3 regions of the Streptomyces sp. NPDC001093 genome follow, and region 2 is predicted to be linked to each of the others. Evidence: predicted binding sites of a transcription regulator. Region 2 holds the regulator's gene; each other region holds the start of a gene.

What was found. Region 2 encodes HrcA, which represses chaperone genes, less so after heat shock. Its sites were predicted from a motif close to TTNGCACTCNGNNNNNCNGAGTGCNAA; they were not measured.
Region 1: the regulator HrcA is predicted to act here: its motif matches at 4,166-4,192, upstream of groL (chaperonin GroEL).
Region 3: the regulator HrcA is predicted to act here: its motif matches at 1,493-1,519, upstream of groL (chaperonin GroEL).

Annotation. Positions count from the first base shown of each region.
Region 1 covers NZ_JBEPBF010000002.1:131,759-138,394, forward strand. Annotated here, with positions in the region: gene ABT288_RS01880 (sigma factor-like helix-turn-helix DNA-binding protein) at 1-427, opposite strand, end outside; gene ABT288_RS01885 (SigE family RNA polymerase sigma factor) at 575-1,090, shown strand; gene ABT288_RS01890 (hypothetical protein) at 1,080-1,718, shown strand; gene pyrE (orotate phosphoribosyltransferase) at 1,766-2,290, shown strand; gene groL (chaperonin GroEL) at 2,381-4,003, opposite strand; gene ABT288_RS01905 (cold-shock protein) at 4,329-4,535, opposite strand; gene ABT288_RS01910 (MoaD/ThiS family protein) at 4,968-5,243, opposite strand; gene thrC (threonine synthase) at 5,240-6,523, opposite strand; SAM riboswitch class I at 6,541-6,636, opposite strand, start outside.
Region 2 covers NZ_JBEPBF010000032.1:39,976-46,611, forward strand. Annotated here, with positions in the region: gene ABT288_RS18375 (DUF3097 domain-containing protein) at 1-508, opposite strand, end outside; gene ABT288_RS18380 (MBL fold metallo-hydrolase) at 543-1,265, opposite strand; gene hrcA (heat-inducible transcriptional repressor HrcA) at 1,437-2,453, shown strand; gene dnaJ (molecular chaperone DnaJ) at 2,454-3,590, shown strand; gene ABT288_RS18395 (nitronate monooxygenase) at 3,690-4,766, shown strand; gene ABT288_RS18400 (16S rRNA (uracil(1498)-N(3))-methyltransferase) at 4,763-5,515, shown strand; gene ABT288_RS18405 (VOC family protein) at 5,531-5,923, shown strand; gene ABT288_RS18410 (hypothetical protein) at 6,377-6,636, shown strand, end outside.
Region 3 covers NZ_JBEPBF010000153.1:7,884-14,519, reverse strand. Annotated here, with positions in the region: gene grpE (nucleotide exchange factor GrpE) at 1-180, shown strand, start outside; gene ABT288_RS43285 (DUF2267 domain-containing protein) at 233-625, shown strand; gene groL (chaperonin GroEL) at 1,646-3,265, shown strand; gene ABT288_RS43275 (hypothetical protein) at 3,506-3,718, shown strand; gene ABT288_RS43270 (lipase maturation factor family protein) at 3,764-5,206, opposite strand; gene ABT288_RS43265 (STAS domain-containing protein) at 5,329-5,871, shown strand; partial or broken gene ABT288_RS43260 (PAS domain-containing protein) at 5,878-6,201, shown strand; partial or broken gene ABT288_RS43255 (PP2C family protein-serine/threonine phosphatase) at 6,244-6,492, shown strand.

The DNA.
Region 1 (6,636 bases), on a different contig from region 2:
CCACCTCACCGGCCACGGCGGCGTAGGCCTCGCGCAGCCGCTGTTCATCACCCCCGGCCGCTTTCACCCCACGCCTGGCGAAGTGCCGTACCGCGCCCTTGGAGATGCCGAGCAACTGACCGATCTGCGCGTCGGGGAGCCCCTCCCCGTACCGCAGCACCAGCACGGCCCGCTGCCGTGCGGCACGCCCCACGAGCGGCCACGGCCGCCGCAGCCGGCTCCGCACCAGGTGACGCCGTACGTGGAAGTCGACGTCGTTGCGCGGAACGCGGCGCCAGCGCGCGTAGACCCGTATCAGCGTCCTTCTCGCCAGGTCGTCCGCCTCGGCCGGGTCCTCGGTGAGCAACCGCGCCGTGACGAGGAGCCGGGGCCAGCAGGTGCGCGCGCAGGCGGCGAAGTCGTCATGGATCCGGGCACCCGTCCGCATCGTCTTCTCCTTGGGTCACGTGTGTTTCGATGTACGCCGCACACGCGGCTCACGGGACCTGTACGCACGGGCGGGGCGGGCGGGTTGCACAGCGAACGCAAGACGCGGAAAGACTCAGCGAGACTCAGCAGGACTCCGGTGGAGGGCATGACCGAGGACGAGTTCGACGCTTTCTACGCGGCGGCCTTCCCCCGCCTGACCGGGCAGCTCTATGCCTTCACCGGCGATCACGGCGAGGCCCAGGACGTGGTGCAGGAGGCGTTCGTACGCGCCTGGGACCGGCGGAAGTCCTTCCTGGCCGACAGCGCCCCCGAGGCCTGGATCCGCACGGTCGCCGTACGGCTGGCGGTCAGCCGCTGGCGGCGCGCCAGGCGCTGGCTGGAGCTGATGCGACGGCACACACCCCCCGAGTCGACCCCCGGCCCCGGTCCCGAACACGCCGCGCTGGTGGCCGCGTTGCGCCAGTTGCCCCAGGCGCAGCGGCTGGCGATCGTCCTGCACCATCTGTGCGACCTGAGTGTCGAGCAGGTAGCCTCCGAGACCGGCGCCCCCGTGGGCACCGTCAAGGCCCGGCTGTCCCGGGGCCGGGCGGCACTGGCGAAGCAGCTGGGCGCGGACGAGGCCGATGAGCCGGTACGGAAGGAGGGCGGCCGTGTCGGATGACCTCACCACGAATGAACTGACCACCCGGCTCCGCGAGTTGGCGACGGCGAACGAGACCACGCCACCCGTCGCCGCCCCCGGGATCCGCCGCCGCGCCGTCCGCCGGGGCCGCCGTCGCCGCACGGCCCTCACCCTCGGCGCGGGCACCGCGGTCCTCGCCCTGGCGGCATTCGCGCTGACACTGCACTCGGGCGACACCCCCGCCCACCGCCAGTCCCCGGCCGCCACCGCTCCCCGCCTCCCGTCCCCCACCTTCACCGCCTCCCCCGCCGCGACCCCGGTCACCGGCAGGGTGGACTTCGAGAAGCAGACCCTGACCATCGGCGGCCGGGTCATGCACATCACCCCGGACTTCCCGGCCCTCGCCTCCGCCGGTCTGCTGACCGTCTCCGCGAAACTCGACCTCAAACGGGACACGGTCGACGAAATCACCAAGAACTCATGCAAGGTGGCGGAACCGTACGTGGTCGAACTCCGCGGCACCGGCCGGACCAGTGTCTACGCGGGCTCCCTCACCTGCGCCCCCCGGCCCGGCAGCTGGATCGGCCTCGGCATGAAGGACGCCATGTGGCTCTACAACAGGCTGGAACCGGGCGACACGCTGTCGGTGGTCACACCGAGGGGTTAGAACGAGGGTTCGGAGCGTGTCCGGGCGATCTGGAAGACTGGACGCCTGTGACACATGCCGATCTTGCTCATCGCATTCATGCCGCCGCCCACCTGACCGGTCGGTTCACCCTGCGGTCCGGTCGTACTGCCACGGAGTACTTCGACAAGTACCGGTTCGAGGCCGACCCTGTCCTGCTGGACGAGATCGCCCGGCGGATGGCACCGCTGGTGCCGTCCGGCACGGAGGTGCTGGCGGGACTGGAGATGGGCGGTATCCCGGTGGTGACCGCTCTCGGCCGGCACACGGGCCTGCCCTGCGCCTTCGTGCGCAAGCAGGCCAAGGCATACGGCACCTGCCGGCTCGCCGAGGGAGCCGGGGTCGCGGGGCGGCGGGTGCTGGTCGTGGAGGACGTGGTCACCAGCGGCGGACAGATCGTGCTGTCGAGCGCGGACCTGCGTGGCCTGGGTGCTCAGGTGCACGAGGCCCTGTGTGTGATCGACCGTGAGCAAGGCGGTGGTGACGCTCTCGCGGCCGAGGGCATCCGCCTGTTGTCGTTGCTGACAGCCGAGGATCTGCGGAACGCCGCCTGACCGAGGAAAACGCCCGAGGGCGGTACCCCCAGCCAGAAGCTGGGCGTACCGCCCTCGGTCCGAAGGACAGGTGATCAACCGTCAGGTCGATCAGAAGTCCATGTCACCGCCCGGCATGCCGCCGCCGGCCGGCGCGGCGGCCTTCTCCGGCTTGTCGGCGATGACGGCCTCGGTGGTGAGGAACAGCGCGGCGATGGAGGCGGCGTTCTGCAGCGCGGAACGGGTCACCTTCGCCGGGTCGATGATGCCCTCGGCGACCAGGTCGACGTACTCGCCGGTCGCGGCGTTCAGGCCGTGGCCCGGGGTCAGGTTGCGCACCTTCTCCACCACGACACCGCCCTCGAGGCCGGCGTTGACGGCGATCTGCTTCAGCGGGGCCTCGAGCGCGATGCGCACGGCGTTGGCGCCGGTCGCCTCGTCACCCTCGAGCTCCAGCTTCTCGAAGACCTGGGAGGCCTGCAGCAGGGCCACGCCACCACCGGCGACGATGCCCTCCTCGACGGCGGCCTTCGCGTTGCGGACGGCGTCCTCGATGCGGTGCTTGCGCTCCTTGAGCTCCACCTCGGTGGCGGCACCGGCCTTGATGACCGCGACACCGCCGGCGAGCTTCGCCAGGCGCTCCTGCAGCTTCTCGCGGTCGTAGTCCGAGTCGCTGTTCTCGATCTCGGCGCGGATCTGGTTCACGCGGCCGTTGACCTGCTCGGAGGAGCCGGCACCGTCGACGATGGTGGTCTCGTCCTTGGTGATGACGACCTTGCGGGCGCGGCCCAGGAGGTCCAGGGTCGCGTTCTCCAGCTTGAGGCCGACCTCCTCGGAGATGACCTCGCCGCCCGTGAGGATGGCGATGTCGCCGAGCATGGCCTTGCGGCGGTCGCCGAAGCCCGGGGCCTTGACGGCGACGGACTTGAAGGTGCCGCGGATCTTGTTGACGACCAGGGTCGACAGGGCCTCGCCCTCGACGTCCTCGGCGATGATCAGCAGCGGCTTGCCCGACTGCATGACCTTCTCCAGGAGCGGGAGCAGGTCCTTGACGGAGCTGATCTTGGAGTTGGCGATGAGGATGTACGGGTCCTCGAGCGACGCCTCCATGCGCTCCATGTCGGTCGCGAAGTAGGCGGAGATGTAGCCCTTGTCGAAGCGCATGCCCTCGGTGAGCTCGAGCTCCAGGCCGAAGGTGTTGCTCTCCTCGACGGTGATGACGCCTTCCTTGCCGACCTTGTCCATGGCCTCGGCGATCAGCTCGCCGATCTGGGTGTCGGCGGCGGAGATGGACGCGGTGGAGGCGATCTGCTCCTTGGTCTCGACGTCCTTCGCCTGCTCCAGCAGGGCGGCGGAGACGGCCTCGACGGCCTTCTCGATACCGCGCTTCAGGGCCATCGGGTTGGCACCGGCGGCGACGTTGCGCAGGCCTTCCTTGACCAGGGCCTGGGCGAGCACGGTCGCGGTGGTCGTACCGTCACCGGCGACGTCGTCCGTCTTCTTGGCGACTTCCTTGACCAGCTCGGCGCCGATCTTCTCGTACGGGTCCTCGAGCTCGATCTCCTTGGCGATGGAGACACCATCGTTGGTGATCGTGGGGGCACCCCACTTCTTCTCGAGGACGACGTTGCGGCCCTTGGGGCCGAGCGTCACCTTCACGGCGTCCGCGAGCTGGTTCATGCCGCGCTCGAGGCCGCGCCGCGCCTCCTCGTCGAACGCGATGATCTTGGCCATGTGAAGTGGTCCCTCCAGGACTGGGGGTGATTCCTTCGGACCGCGCCCGCGCCCGCGACGGACGGTTCGCCGGCCTGTGGTTCCTTGCCCCACGTGGCCCGCGCACCTCACCGACCCGGTCCTTCTTTGTCACTCTCACCTTCAGAGTGCTAACGCCAATGATTAGCACTCGGCATGCCCGAGTGCAAGCGCCCCGGGCCTGCCGGAGGGGCACTCGGCCGCGGGCGAACAGGCGGCCCCGGGCAGGCCGAAGGGCCCGCACCCCAGGAGGTACGGGCCCTTCGAAAGATGAACAGAAGAACGTCGCTGTCAGTCGACGCGTGCTTCAGCTGGTCGCCAGCCGGACCATGTCCGCCTGCGGGCCCTTCTGGCCCTGCGAGATCTCGAAGTCGACCCGCTGCCCCTCTTCCAGGGTGCGGTAACCGTCCATCTGGATCGCGCTGTAGTGGACGAAAACATCCGCACCACCGTCGACCGCGATGAAGCCGTACCCCTTCTCCGCGTTGAACCACTTGACGGTGCCCTGAGCCATGCCTAACTCCCCTATTACTGGCCCTTGCACAGATCCACACTTCGCGGACCCGGGTCAGACCTCACCCCCCATCGGTCGGGGGCGTGCGCCGGAACGCGTCGACCGCGGCTGAATGTATCTGTCCAACTGCCGTCTGCAACAGGTCAATCGGACGAGAATTCTGGACGGGAACGGTCCGGAATGTGGTGAGAATTCACCCGACTCCAGGGCAAGTCGGGCCCCTCAAATCACCACAAAAGCCGCATAAAACACGTCGACTTTGGCTACTTCTTGTCGGGTGTGCGGCATGAATACAAGGCCCCCGACCGGTTGGTCCCGGAGCGCGTTCCCCAACTCTACCGCGCTCAATCACACAGAATTGCCCCCTCCGCTTCTCTCACGGAGGAGGCAATTCGATGAACAATGCGTAACCGAAGTTACCCAAGGTAACGATCAGCCGCCGGCGACGGCCGGAATGATGGAGACACCCGCGCCGTCCGGGGTGGCGGTCTCCAGTCCCTGCTCGAAGCGGACGTCGTCGTCATTGACGTACACGTTGACGAACCGGCGCAGCTTGCCCTGGTCGTCCAGGACGCGCGCGGCGATCCCGGTGTGGTTCTTCTCCAGGTCGGCGATGACCTCGGCGAGGGTGCCGCCTTCGGCGGCCACTTCGGCCTGCCCGCCCGTGTAGGTGCGCAGGATCGTCGGGATGCGAACGGTCACGCTCATGCGAGGCCAGCCTCTCGGAAGGAGTCCAGGGTCGGTCGGATGGTGGCGGTGAGGCCGGTGCCGGCCACCGCGTCCAGCGTCTTGAGTCCATCACCGGTGTTCAGGACCACCGTGGTCTTCGTCGGGTCCAGGACGCCGTCCTTGACCAGCTTGCGGGTGACGCCGACGGTCACACCGCCCGCGGTCTCGGCGAAGATGCCCTCGGTGCGGGCCAGCAGTTTGATGGCGTCCACGACTTCCCCGTCCGTCACGTCCTCCACGGCACCGCCGGTGCGGCGCGTGATGTCCAGGACGTACGGCCCGTCGGCAGGGTTGCCGATGGCGAGGGACTTGGCGATGGTGTTCGGCTTCTGGGGCCGTACGACGTCGTGGCCCGCCTTGAAGGCGGTCGACACCGGCGAGCAGCCCTCGGCCTGCGCACCGAAGATCTTGTACGGCCTGTCCTCGACGAGGCCGAGCCCGACCAGCTCCTGCAGACCCTTGTCGATCTTCGTCAGCTGGGAGCCGGAGGCGATCGGGACCACGATCTGGTCGGGCAGCCGCCAGCCGAGCTGCTCGCAGATCTCGTACGCGAGCGTCTTGGAGCCCTCCGCGTAGTACGGCCGCAGGTTGACGTTGACGAAGCCCCAGCCCTCGCCGGCCGGGTCGCCGATCAGCTCGGAGCAGAAGCGGTTGACGTCGTCGTAGTTGCCCTCGATGCCGACGAGCTCGCCGCCGTAGACCGCGGCCATGACGACCTTGCCCTGCTCCAGGTCGTGCGGGATGAACACGCAGGACCGGAAACCGGCGCGGGCCGCGGCGGCGCCGACGGCACCGGCGAGGTTGCCGGTGGAGGAGCAGGACAGGGTGGTGAAGCCGAAGGCGCGGGCGGCCTCCAGGGCCTGGGCCACCACGCGGTCCTTGAAGGAGTGGGTCGGGTTGCCGGAGTCGTCCTTGACGAACAGGCCGCCGGTGACGCCGAGTTCGCGGGCGAGGTTGTCGGCCTTGACCAGCTTGGTCCAGCCCGGGTTCAGGTTCGGCTTGTCGGCCACGTCGGCCGGGACCGGCAGCAGCGGCGCGTACCGCCAGATGTTCGCGGGGCCGGACTCGATACGGCGGCGCAGCTCTTCGGTGTCGTAGGCGGAGAAGTCGTAGGCGATCTCCAGCGGACCGAAACACTCCTCGCAGGCGAACACCGGACCGAGGGGGACGCGGTGACCGCACTCGCGACAGCTCAGGGCCGCGGCGGGACCGAGGTCTACGGTGGAATCGGTGGAGCTTGCAACTGTCTGCACAGCCATGGAGGCGAGGCCCTTTCTCCTCATCTTCCTCACGACGCACCTCGCCGTGAGACGGATTTGGCACCTTCCCTAGCCGGGAGCCTCGCGGAGCGATCGAGCCTGATCAGGCCGAT
Region 2 (6,636 bases):
GCACCAGGTGGTCCACCAGGACACCCAGGCGGGCGTCCGGGCCCGGTGCGAAGGAGGCGACGATCGACGGCAGGTCGTCCACGCCCTCCAGGTACTCCACCACCACGCCCTCGATGCGCAGGTCGTCGCCCCACACCTTCTCGACCAGCTCGGCGTCGTGCCGGCCCTCGACGTAGATGCGGCCGGCGCGGGCCACGCGGGCGCGGGCGCCGGGGACGGCGACCGAACCGGAGGCCGTACGGGCGGGCCGTACCGGAGCCGGGGCCGAGGACGGCCGTACGAGCGTCACCACACGCCCCTCCAGCAGAAAGCCCCGCGGCTCCAGCGGGAACACCCGGTGCCTGCCGAAGCGGTCCTCCAGCGTCACCGTGCCCGCCTCGCAGCGGATCACCGCCCCGCAGAACCCGGTGCCGGGCTCCTCCACCACCAGACCCGGCTCCGCCGGTACCTCCGGCGAGGGCTTCGGCTTCTTCCACGGTGGGGTCAGGTCGGCGGAGTACTGGCGCATTCGAGTGACGATAGGAGAAGCCGCGGACCCGCGCTCACGACACGCCGAAACGGGCCGCCAGCTCGTCGCGTTGCCGGCGGACGAACGCCGCGTCCACCACCGCTCCGTGACCGGGCACGTACGCGGCGTCCTCACCGCCCAGCGCGAGCAGCCGGTCGAGCGCGTCCGGCCAGCGGGCCGGAACCGCGTCCGGCCCCGCCTGGGGCTCGCCGGACTCCTCGACCAGGTCCCCGCAGAAGACCACCTCCGGATCCCCCGGGACCAGCACGGCCAGATCGTGCGCGGTGTGGCCGGGGCCCACGTTCGCCAGCAAGGCCTGACGGCCGCCCCCGAGGTCCAGCGTCCACTCGCCGGACACCAGATGCCGGGGCGGGGCGAGCGCGTCCACCGCCTCGTCGGCGTCGGCGACCGGCAACCCGTTCCTGACCGCGTCCAGGCGCAGCTCCTCCCGCTCGTACGCGAAGACCGCGTCCAGGCCCACCGCCCCGTACACCTCCGCCCCCGCGAAGGCCGGCACCCCGAAGACATGGTCGAAGTGGGGGTGGGTCAGCGCGAGATGGGTCACACGGCCGTCGGCCAGTCGCTCGGCCTGTGCCCGCAGCCGCGCGCCTTCGGCCACGCTCGAGCCGGCGTCCACCAACAACGCCGTACCCTCTGCGAGGACCAGTCCGGCCGTGCAGTCCCAGCCGGGCAGCCGGCACCGGCCGACCCCCGCGGCCAGCCGCTCCCACCCCAGCTCTTCCCAAGTCACCGTCATACCGCGACGCTAGCCGCAGGAGCCGCCGGGACCGCACCGACCTTGCCCTCGGTGTACCCGACAGCCGTACACTGGGCCCGGGAACGCTGGCACTCGCGTGCGAAGAGTGCCAGGCGGACGAACCGCAGGACCGAGTGGAACCGAGGGGACACGTGCTGGAGGTGCGCGCGGATGCTGAGTGAACGCAGGCTGCAGGTACTGCGCGCCATCGTCCAGGACTACGTCGGCACCGAGGAGCCGGTCGGGTCGAAGGCCCTGACCGAGCGGCACAGCCTCGGCGTGTCCCCGGCGACGGTCCGTAACGACATGGCGGCCCTGGAGGACGAGGGGTACATCGCGCAGCCGCACACCAGCGCGGGGCGTATCCCCACCGACAAGGGCTACCGGCTGTTCGTGGACAAGCTGGCGGGCGTCAAGCCGATGACCGCGCCCGAGCGGCGGGCGATCCAGAACTTCCTGGAGGGCGCCGTCGACCTCGACGACGTCGTGGCGCGGACGGTACGGCTGCTCGCGCAGCTCACCCGGCAGGTCGCCGTCGTGCAGTACCCGTCCCTGACCCGGTCCACCGTGCGGCACGTGGAGCTGCTCTCGCTCGCCCCCGCGCGCGTGATGCTCGTGCTGATCACGGACACCGGCCGGGTCGAGCAGCGGATGGTCGACTGCCCGGCGCCCTTCGGCGAGAGCTCCCTCGCCGATCTGCGCGCGCGGCTGAACAGCCGGGTCGCGGGCCGCCGGTTCACGGACGTGCCGACGCTGGTCGAGGACCTGCCGGAGGCCTTCGATCCCGAGGACCGCGGTACGGTCTCGACGGTGCTCTCCACTCTCCTGGAGACGCTCGTCGAGGAGAACGAGGAGCGGCTGATGATCGGCGGGACCGCCAATCTCACCCGCTTCGGGCATGACTTTCCCCTCACGATCCGGCCGGTGCTCGAGGCGCTCGAGGAGCAGGTCGTGCTCCTCAAGCTCCTCGGCGAGGCGAAGGATCCGGGCGTGACGGTGCGCATCGGGCACGAGAACGCCCACGAGGGACTCAACTCCACCTCAGTGGTGTCGGTCGGCTACGGTTCGGGCGGCGAGGCGGTTGCCAAGCTCGGCGTGGTCGGACCGACCCGCATGGATTACCCGGGAACGATGGGAGCGGTACGCGCAGTGGCACGGTACGTCGGACAGATCCTGGCGGAGTCGTAAGTGGCCACGGACTACTACGCCGTTCTCGGCGTGCGCCGCGACGCGTCGCAGGATGAGATCAAGAAGGCGTTCCGCCGGCTCGCGCGCGAGCTGCACCCGGACGTCAACCCCGACCCGAAGACCCAGGAGCGGTTCAAGGAGATCAACGCCGCTTACGAGGTGCTGTCGGACCCGCAGAAGAAGCAGGTCTACGACCTCGGCGGCGACCCGCTCTCCCAGTCGGGCGGGGCCGGCGCGGGCGGCTTCGGCGCCGGTGGCTTCGGCAACTTCTCCGACATCATGGACGCGTTCTTCGGCACGGCGTCGCAGCGCGGGCCGCGCTCGCGCACCCGGCGCGGCCAGGACGCGATGATCCGCATCGAGGTCGAGCTGGACGAGGCGGCCTTCGGGACCACCAAGGACATCCAGGTCGACACCGCGGTCGTCTGCAACACCTGCAACGGTGAGGGCGCGGCGCCCGGCACGACCGCCCAGACGTGTGACATGTGCCGGGGCCGCGGTGAGGTCTCGCAGGTCACCCGGTCCTTCCTGGGCCAGGTCATGACCTCCCGGCCCTGCCCCCAGTGCCAGGGCTTCGGCACCGTCGTGCCCACTCCGTGCCCGGAGTGCGCCGGCGACGGCCGGGTCCGCTCGCGGCGGACCCTGACCGTGAAGATCCCGGCCGGTGTCGACAACGGCACGCGGATCCAGCTCGCCGGTGAGGGCGAGGTCGGGCCGGGCGGCGGTCCCGCCGGTGACCTGTACGTCGAGATCCACGAGCTGCCGCACCAGACCTTCCAGCGGCGCGGCGACGACCTGCACTGCACGGTCACCATCCCGATGACCGCGGCCGCCCTCGGCACAAAGGTGCCGCTGGAGACCCTGGACGGCATGGAGGAGGTCGACATCCGGCCCGGCACCCAGTCCGGCCAGTCGATCCCGCTGCACAACCGGGGTGTCACGCATCTGCGCGGCGGCGGCCGGGGTGACCTGATCGTGCACGTCGAGGTGCAGACCCCGACCAAGCTGGACCCCGAGCAGGAGCGGCTGCTGCGTGAGCTGGCCAAGCTGCGCGGCGAGGAGCGTCCGCAGGGACAGTTCCAGCCGGGGCAGCAGGGGTTGTTCTCGCGGTTGAAGGACGCGTTCAACGGCCGCTGAGCGCTGCGTACGGGGTGCTTCGGCACCCCGTATGCCCTTGTCCTATGCCGTGGGAAGCCCCGATTCGGACTCTTTCGGAGGACGTGACAACATGCGGTCATGTCCTCCGCGCTGACCGATCTCTTCCCCCACCCGATCGTGCAGGCCCCCATGGCGGGCGGTGTCTCCGTCCCTCAGCTCGTCGCCGCCGTCTCCGAGGCCGGGGGCCTCGGGTTCCTCGCCGCGGGGTACAAGACCGCCGACGGCATGTACCAGGAGATCAAGCAGCTGCGGGGGCTCACGAGCCGCCCCTTCGGTGTGAACGTGTTCATGCCCCAGCCCGAGTATGCCGAGTCCGGCGCCGTCGAGGTCTACGCCCACCAGCTGGCCGGCGAGGCCACCTGGTACAAGACCGAGCTGGGCGACCCGGACAGCGGCCGGGACGACGGCTACGACGCCAAGCTCGCCGTCCTCCTCGACAACCCGGTGCCCGTGGTCTCGTTCCACTTCGGCGTGCCGGGCCGGGACGTCCTCGACGCCTTCCGCCGTGCCGGGACCTTCACCCTGGTCACCGCCACCACCGCCGAGGAGGCCGGCGCCGTGGAGCGGGCCGGGGCGGACGCGGTGATCGCGCAGGGTGTGGAGGCGGGCGGCCACCAGGGCACCCACCGGGACCTTCCCGAGAACGACGGCGCCGGCATCGGACTGCTGTCGCTGGTCGCGCAGATCCGTGAGGCCGTGAGCATCCCGGTCGTCGCCGCCGGCGGCATCATGCGCGGCAGCCAGATCGCCGCCGTCCTCGCCGCCGGCGCGAGCGCGGCCCAGCTCGGCACCGCCTTCCTCGCCACCCCCGAGTCCGGCGCGCAGGCCGTGCACAAGCAGGCGCTGACCAACCCCCTGTTCACGCATACCGAGTTGACCCGCGCCTTCTCCGGCCGCCCGGCGCGCGGCCTGGTCAACCGCTTCCTGCGCGAGCACGGCCCGTACGCCCCCGCCGCCTACCCGGAGATCCACCACCTCACCTCGCCGCTGCGCAAGGCCGCCGCCAAGGCCGGGGACGCGCAGGGCATGGCGCTGTGGGCCGGGCAGGGGCATCGGCTGGCCCGCGAGCTGCCCGCCGGAGAGCTCGTGGAGGTGCTGGCCGCCGAACTCGACGCCGCCCGGACAGCGTTGTCGGCCAAGGGGGGCCTGCGATGACCGCGCCGGTGTTCGTCGTCGACTCGCTCGAGGGCGTGGGCCCCGGCTCACTCGTCGACGTCACGGGTCCCGAGGGGCGGCACGCGGTCTCGGTACGGCGGCTGCAGCCCGGGGAGAACGTGGTGCTGACGGACGGCAAGGGGCGCGGGGCCGCCGGGGTCGTCGTCAGCGTGTCGGGCAAGGATCACCTGGTGGTCGAGCCGTTCGAGTTCCCGGTGGAGCCGGAGCCCAGCCCCCGTGTCACCGTCGTACAGGCGCTCCCCAAGGGTGACCGCGGCGAACTCGCCGTCGAGACGATGACGGAGACCGGCGTCGACGCGATCGTGCCCTGGCAGGCCGCCCGGTGCATCACCCAGTGGAAGGGCGACCGGGGTCACAAGGCGCTCGCCAAGTGGCGGGCCACCGCGCGCGAGGCCGGCAAGCAGTCCCGCCGGCTGCGGTTCCCGGAGGTCGCGGACGTGGCGACCACCAAGCAGGTTGCCGCACTTCTCGCCAAAGCCGACTTCGCGGCCGTGCTGCACTCCGACTTCGAGCACGAGAGCCGGCCGCTGGCCACCGCCGAACTGCCCACCGAGGGCGAGATCGTGCTGGTCGTCGGCCCCGAAGGGGGCGTCGCGCGCGACGAGTTGGCGCTCTTCGAGGGGGCGGGCGCGAAGGCGTACGTCCTCGGTCCTACCGTGTTGCGTACATCAACCGCCGGCACCGCCGCCGTGGCCCTGCTGCTGGGCCGCACCGGCCGCTGGTCCTGATACCCGGGGGACACCGTGGAACTCGCCCAAGTACGGCTCCTGGTCACCGACTTCGCCGCCTGCTACCGCTTCTACGCCGACGTTCTCGGCCTCAAGCCGCAGTCCGGGGCGGCGGAGGGGCCGTACGAGAAGTTCAGCCCGCACGCCGGCTCGGCCGGGATCGCGCTGCAGGACCGGGCGATGATGGCCGAGGTGCTGGAGGAGCTGGGGGACACCGCCACCGGTCACCGTTCGCTGGTGGTGCTGCGCGTGGACGACCTGGACGCCTACTGCGCCGAGATCACCTCTCGCGGCGCCACCCTCCTCCACGGCCCGGCCCCCATGACCGACCGTATGCGCGTCGCCCACCTCAAGGACCCGGAGGGCAACCTGGTCGAACTCCAGCAGTGGCTGCTGCTGCGCGGCTGACGGCGACCGCGGGCAGCAAGGCCCACCCGTCCACGTCACCGGCCGCCCGCAGTCGTCGTACCGCGTCCGCGAACGCCCGCACCACGCCGGGCTCGTGGAGATTGACGGTGTGACCGCGGCCGTCGCCGACCAGGCCGGAGTGCCCGTAGGCGCCACCGGTCCCCGGGAACACGATCCGGGTGCGGGACCCGTCCCGGTACAGCGTCAGCACCTCCGCGCAGGGGCCGTCCTCACGGTGGCTGTGCCGGTGCCGCACGGTCCAGCGGCAGACGGTCCCGTCCGGCAGGACGAGCCGCCTGAGCCTGCGTTCACTGCGCATCCCGCCGGATTAGGGGACCCGCTCCCCCTAGGGGTGAGTGGCCGTATGTGGCCTTCCGTGGTGTGCGGGGCGGTGGCAGTCTGCCCTGCATGGGGGCTTTGAGGTGGATTCGGTGCGGGCCGCGCGGAACACGGGTGGTGGCTGTCGCGGGACTTGTCGTGGCGGCGGGCGGCGCCCTGGTCGCCTGTCAGCCGGACGACCTCAGCACCACGTCCGTCGCCTACACCACCGCCACCACCGCGACGGCCCGGCTCAAGCACCAGCAGGTCGACGTCAGTTGGCTCACCTGTACCGGTGACCACGGCAAGGGTGGCGGGCCGGGCGCGAAGGCGCCCTCGGCGAGCGAGACCGCCGTGGTCTCCGTCGACTGCCAGGGCGAGACCAAGGACGGGCG
Region 3 (6,636 bases), on a different contig from region 2:
CTGGTGTGCTCGGCGGTCCTGCGTCCCGGCTACCGTCTCGGCGAGAGCCTGCTGCGCCCGGCCACCGTGGAGGTCACCGGGCCGGCCCCGCCCGCGAGGAGCGCATCGACGCCGGAGTGCGGCGTACGGGATGCATCCGCCTCGGCAGGCAAGCCGCCGTTGCCCGTCTCGCGGAGCTGACAGGCGTGCCCCTACCGCCCTGAGATTGCCGGCAAGCGGAGGTGACGAAACGATGCAGCACCATGAGTTCCTCGCTCGCGTACGTGAGCTCGGCGAATACGACAGCCAGGACGAAGCCGCGAAGGTCACCGAAGCGGTGCTGAGCGGGCTGGCCCAGCGCATCAGCCCCGGCGAGGTCGATGACCTTGCCTCCCAGCTGCCCGGAGCGCTCGGACAGGCGCTGGCCGCGGCCAAGCAGGCGCAGGCAGAGAGCTTCGGGATCGAGGAGTTCTACCGCAGGGTCGCTGAGCGGACCGGGGCCCGGCCGCGCACTGCAGAGTGGGACGCCAGCGCGGTCCTGACAACCCTGGCGGGCGCCGTTTCCGGCGGTGAGCTGAACCAGATCCTCAGCCAGCTCCCCTCCGGCTACGCCGTTCTGTTCGGCGAAGCCGACCTGGCCAGCTGAAACCAGGATCTGGGGCACCCCCGGATACGGCCACACCGTCGGCGTGGAGGACCACCACCGCCGCTCGGCCAAGGCGTGGCCAACATAGCCTGCGCATCCCGATCGCCGAGCGCGCCAAGCCTCGCAAGATGGCCGTCAGCGGGTCCAGGTGAGCGATCTCGGGCTGGCCGACCGGCCGCCTGGGACGAGTAGCGGCGGAGGACGGGCACCTGATCTCCCCCCTCGCCCGCCCTCCGCGCCCCACCGGGCCACAGAAGCCGAAGGTGTGGGGTTCGACGTTGCGTCGGCGAGTGCCGCGGAAGGCACGGGATTGAGGGTCCGCCAGGAGCAGGACGCGGTGGTCGTCGGCTGGCTGCCGGCACAAGAGCTGGATCCGGTGGGCAGGCGGGTCGCGGAGTACGGGGGATTCGGGCCGCGCTGCATCAGGCGTTACCGGAGATCCTCATGCAGGTCGGCTACGCGGTTCAGGCCGACCGGCACAGTGGAGAGGTACGGATCAAGCCGGCTTAGAACGCCGAAGGAATCTGGCGGGATTGTCTGGCCCGGGCGCACTGCTTGGGCGCGCTCGGGGCAGGAGTTGTGACAGCACTTCCCCGTGGCCTCCGCGTCGCGGCGTGCTTCCCGAGAGCGGCATCGCGTGCTCGCTGCTCCGGCCGCGCCGCGGAGGCAGTACACCTTCCGGCAACAGCAGACACGCCGCGGCGCGTACCGGCTACCGCCTCGGCGACCGTCTGCTGCGCCCGGCCACCTGGAGGTCACCAGACCGCCTCCATCCCCGAGAACCCGCTCCATCCCGGCACCCCTGCCAGTCCCTCTCGGATGCGCAACGGCGTTGACCGGCCGCAGGCCGAAGTGCTAAACGAGGAATTAGCACTCTCGCAGTGAGAGTGCTAACGGCTGGGTCGGGTGACGTGCTCGTGCGGCCGTGAGGGAAACCTCCGGCGCGCGGGTGAACGTCGCGGGCGTCACCCCGGGCCACCGTCATCGACTCAAGGATTCGATGCGGAGGAGACCGTACCGATGACTGCGAAGATCATCGCTTATGAGGAGGAGGCGCGCCGCGCTCTGGAGCGCGGCATGAACCAGCTCGCGGACGCCGTGAAGGTGACGCTCGGCCCCAAGGGTCGCAACGTCGTCCTGGACAAGAGGTGGGGTGCCCCCACGATCACCAACGATGGTGTCTCCATCGCCAAGGAGATCGAGCTTCAGGACCCGTACGAGAAGATCGGCGCCGAGCTGGTCAAGGAAGTCGCCAAGAAGACGGACGACGTCGCCGGTGACGGTACGACCACCGCGACCGTGCTCGCCCAGGCCCTGGTCAAGGAGGGTCTGCGCAACGTCGCCGCCGGTGCCAACCCGATGGCTCTCAAGCGCGGTATCGAGAAGGCCGTCGAGGCCGTATCCGCGGCCGTGCTGGAGCAGGCCAAGGAGCTGGAGACCAAGGAGGAGATCGCCAACACGGCCGCGGTGTCTGCGGGCGGGGACCGGGCGATCGGTGAGCTGATCGCCGAGGCCATGGACAAGGTCGGCAAGGAAGGCGTCATCACCGTCGAGGAGTCCAACACCTTCGGCCTGGAGCTGGAGCTCACCGAGGGTATGCGCTTCGACAAGGGCTACATCTCGCCGTACTTCGTCACCGACGCCGAACGCATGGAAGCGGTCCTGGAGGACCCGTACATCCTGCTGGTCGGCTCCAAGGTCACTGCGGTGAAGGATCTGCTGCCGCTGCTGGAGCAGGTGATGCGGGAGAGCCGGCCGCTGCTGGTGATCGCCGAGGACGTGGAGGGCGAGGCGCTGGCGACCCTGGTCGTCAACAAGATCCGCGGCACCTTCAAGTCCGTCGCCGTCAAGGCCCCGGGTTTCGGTGACCGCCGCAAGGCGATGCTCGGCGACATGGCCGTGCTCACCGGTGCCACGGTCGTCTCCGAGGAGGTCGGCCTGAAGCTGGAGAGCGCCGACCTGGGCGTCCTGGGCCGGGCCCGCAAGGTGGTCGTCACCAAGGACGACACCACCATCGTGGAGGGCGCCGGTGACGCCGCCGCGATCGAGGGCCGGGTCAAGCAGATCCGCGCCGAGATCGAACGCTCGGACTCCGACTACGACCGCGAGAAGCTGCAGGAGCGCTTGGCCAAGCTCGCCGGCGGCGTGGCCGTGATCAAGGCCGGCGCCGCCACGGAGGTGGAGCTCAAGGAGCGCAAGCACCGCATCGAGGACGCCGTCCGCAACGCGAAGGCGGCCGTCGAGGAGGGCATCGTCGCCGGTGGTGGCGTGGCCCTGCTGCAGGCGTCCGAGAAGGCGTTCGAGAAGCTGGAGGTGGACGAAGAGGGGCGGACCGGTGCGGAGATGGTCCGCCGCGCGCTGACCGCTCCGCTGCAGCAGATCGCCCGCAACGCCGGCCTGGAGGGCGGTGTCGTGGTGGAGAAGGTCCGTACGCTGCCCGTCGGCCACGGTCTGAACGCCGCGACCGGCGAGTACGTGGACATGCTGGCCGCGGGCATCATCGACCCGGCGAAGGTGACCCGTTCCGCGCTGCAGAACGCCGCTTCCATTGCCGCGCTGTTCCTCACCACGGAGGCCGTCATCGCCGACCAGCCCGAGGAAAAGGAACCGGCCGCCGCCGGGGCCGGCGCCGAATTCTGATCGCCGCGTGCCCGGAGAGGGACCGAGGCGGGCGCCGGTGGCCGCGACGGCAGACCGCCGGCGCCCGCCCAGCGGCGCGCATGGGAACCCCGGGGGACTCGTGCACCGGCAGCCGACCGGATTAGGTGTGGTCAGCCTGTTGCCGTTCTCCTGTGCCCGGAGGAATCGTGGCCCGTAGGCCAGACGCCCGGGGGAGAGGAGAGCCGCCAGCGCTGCTCCGATTCATCTGCAGGGGGCGACATGAGAGTCGAAGTGGTCCAACCCGCTGCCGGCGTGTTGTTCGGCGTCCCGAACGACACGCACGAGGAGATCATTACGCTCATCGACGCCGTTGCCAGGACACCGCAGGCACACGTTTCCGGTCTGGCCGCAGCATTCGGCGAATGGTGCTGGCTTGTCTACACCACCCACGACGACATCATCGAAGTCCTCGACGTCGGCTGCGCACGATGACCCCGAAAGCCGAGCCAGGCCCGAGTCTCCTGCGGAACCCGGGCCTCATGCGCTGGATACCGGTTGCCGCTTGGCGACGGCCGACACGTACTCGCCGAGGAAGGTGCGGCTCCACCAGGCACCGTTCGCGCGCAGTTCCGACCAGCTGGTGAACCGGTACTCGTACAGGCAGATCCGGACGAAAGCAGGCGGCGAGCCCGGGAAGGGATTGCGGCGCAGCAAACTCAGGACGGCCGGGTTGTTCTCCAAGAGGGCGAGGAGCAAGGCAGGGAGCCAGCCGGCCGCGTACACAGGGGAGAGCGCGGCGAACCACATCAGCCAGTCCAGCCTGAGGTGGTACGGGGCCACCTGCGGCGGAAGCCGCCGCATGCCGCCCGGCTTGCCCTTGAAGACGTACTCCTTCCACACGGTCTCTTCGGTGGTCTCCGGCTCGTCGGTGCCCTCGACGATCAGCTCGTACCGGATGCGGCCCACGCTGCCGAACGCGCCGTAGGTGTTGACCAGGTGCAGCGGAGTGAAGGACGCGTTCATGACCTGGCTGCGGGAGAGCAGGTTACGCACCGGCCAGTAGCTGAGCACCAGCACCAGGGCGGCGACAGCCAGCACGAGGCCCTCGAACCACACCGGTGCGGCGGCGAAACGCGGCGCAGGAGGCAGCCCCAGCGCGCCGGTGACCTGCGAGCCGCCGATCGCGGACAGCGCCAGCACGATCGTCAGCCAGTTCAGCCAGGCGAAGTTGCCGGACGCGACCAGCCACAGCTGGGTGATGATCACCAAGCCGGCGGCGATGCTCGCCGCCGGCTGCGGCGCGAACAGGGCAAACGGCACGAGGAGTTGTGCGACGTGGTTGGCCGCCGCCTCCACGCGATGGACGGGCTTGGGGAGGTGGTGGAAGAACCAGCTGAGCGGGCCGGGCAGCGGCTGGGTCTCGTGGTGGTAGTACAGGCACGTCAGATCCCGCCAGCAGGAATCGCCGTGCAGCTTGATCAGCCCGGCGCCGAACTCAAGCCGGAACAGCAGCCAGATCAGCAACCCTCGCACCAGCACGGGCGGCGCGACGTCGTCGTTGCCGAGGAAGATCGCCAGGAAGCCGGCCTCCAGCAGCAGGTATTCCCACATGAATCCGTACCAGGTCTGCCCGACGTTGACGATGGACAGGTACAGCGCCCACAGCAGCGTCCACATCACCATCGCCGCCCACAGCGGCAGCCGGTCCGGCACCCCCGCCGCCACCGCGGCGGATCCCGCGGCGCCCGTCCAGGCCATGGCGGCGAAGAAACGGTCCGAGTAGTGCAGCTGGAAGATACTCGGAGCCCGCCTGAACGCCACCTGCGCGGTGAATCGCGGCACCGGCAGCAGCCCCCGCTCCCCGACCAGCCCGCGGAACTGCAGGGCCGAGCTGACGAACGCGACGCAGTACAGCACGGCCAGACCGCGCTGGAAAAGCATCCGGCCCAGCCAGTAGTCAGGGTCCGTGAACCAGTCCATGACGGCATGCCTCCGCACATCCGCCTGGCGCTAACACCCACTTCTCGTCATCTTGACATTTACCCCGTTCATGGCCTATCTAATTATCGCAAATATCTAGATTGCTCCGACTTGTTGGCGATGTGAGAGGAGGGCCGGGCAGCCGACCCGGCCAGCGTCCACCGGAAGGCGCCGGTCGTACCGCTGGGGTCTGCCCGGACTGCGGAAAGGGGTGGTCACAGTGCCTCGGTGACGCCTCCCTTTCCCTGTCCTGGCGCCCCGAGCGGGGCTGGCTGATCGTGAACGCGGCCGGAGAGCTGTCCATGACGACGCGGGCACAGCTGCGGGCCTATCTGACGCTCGTGACCTCGATGCCCGGCAGCGACCCCTCCCGGCTCGTCATCGACGTCTCCCGCGTGACCGCCTGCGACGCCATGGGGCTCGGCGCCCTGTTCGGTGCACACCTTCGTGCCGCCTGCGACGGCGGCCAGCTCCACCTGGTGTGCCCGGAAGGACCGTTGCTGCACGTGCTCGACGTCACCGGCCTGCGGCAGGCCGTACCCGTACACCCGACCGTGGCCGAGGCGCTGCCCTCTTCCCCCACGCCGACGGCCCCGTCGTCGGGCACGGTGACTGCGGCACCAGGCCCCAACCGCGACCAGCGTGAAGCGGACGGCAGGGGGTGAGCGGAGGTGATCAGGTACGCCGGATTCCGCCCGAGCAGCGGGGATGGCTTCGTCCCGGCCACCGAGCTGGCGGCCGCCGTCGTCGACGCCCGAGGAACGGTCACCACCTGGAGCCCCGGCGCCCAGGCCCTGCCGGGCTACAGCCCCGAGGACATCGTGGGCCGCGCGACCGCCGAACTGCTCGAGGACGGGCTGCCCGACTCCGCACGACGGCACTTGGCCGACCGGCAGGCATGGATCGGCCGGGTCCTGCCGCGCGACCAGGCCGGCCGCACGATCGAGGCCGAACTACGAGCATGCCCGCTGCTGAACGGCAAGGGCGACGTGCAGTGGTTCCTGCATGCGTCCGTGCCCCAGGAGAGCGACGGCCCCGCCCTCGCACTGCAGCGCAGCCTGCTGCAGCACCACTTCCCCGCCCAGCAGGCGCTGGAGACAGCCGCCCGCTACCTGCCCGCCGATCCCCACGCCGGCGTCGGCGGGGACTGGTTCGACGTCATCGCCCTGTCCGGCGTACGGATGGCACTGGGCGTCGGCGACGTCGTCGGGCACGGCCTGAACGCCTCCGCGGCCATGGGACGGCTACGCACGGCGGTGCGCACCCTGGCCGATGTCGACCTGCCCCGGACGAGCTGTTGTCTCAGGGACCGGCGTTCGCTGTCACGGCGGCTGGCATCCCGGGTCTGGTCCTCAGCAGCAGGACTGTGGTCGTCCCCGCCCCCCGTTGGGGGGGCGACCACACCGGGTCACCAGGTACAGCGGCCCCGG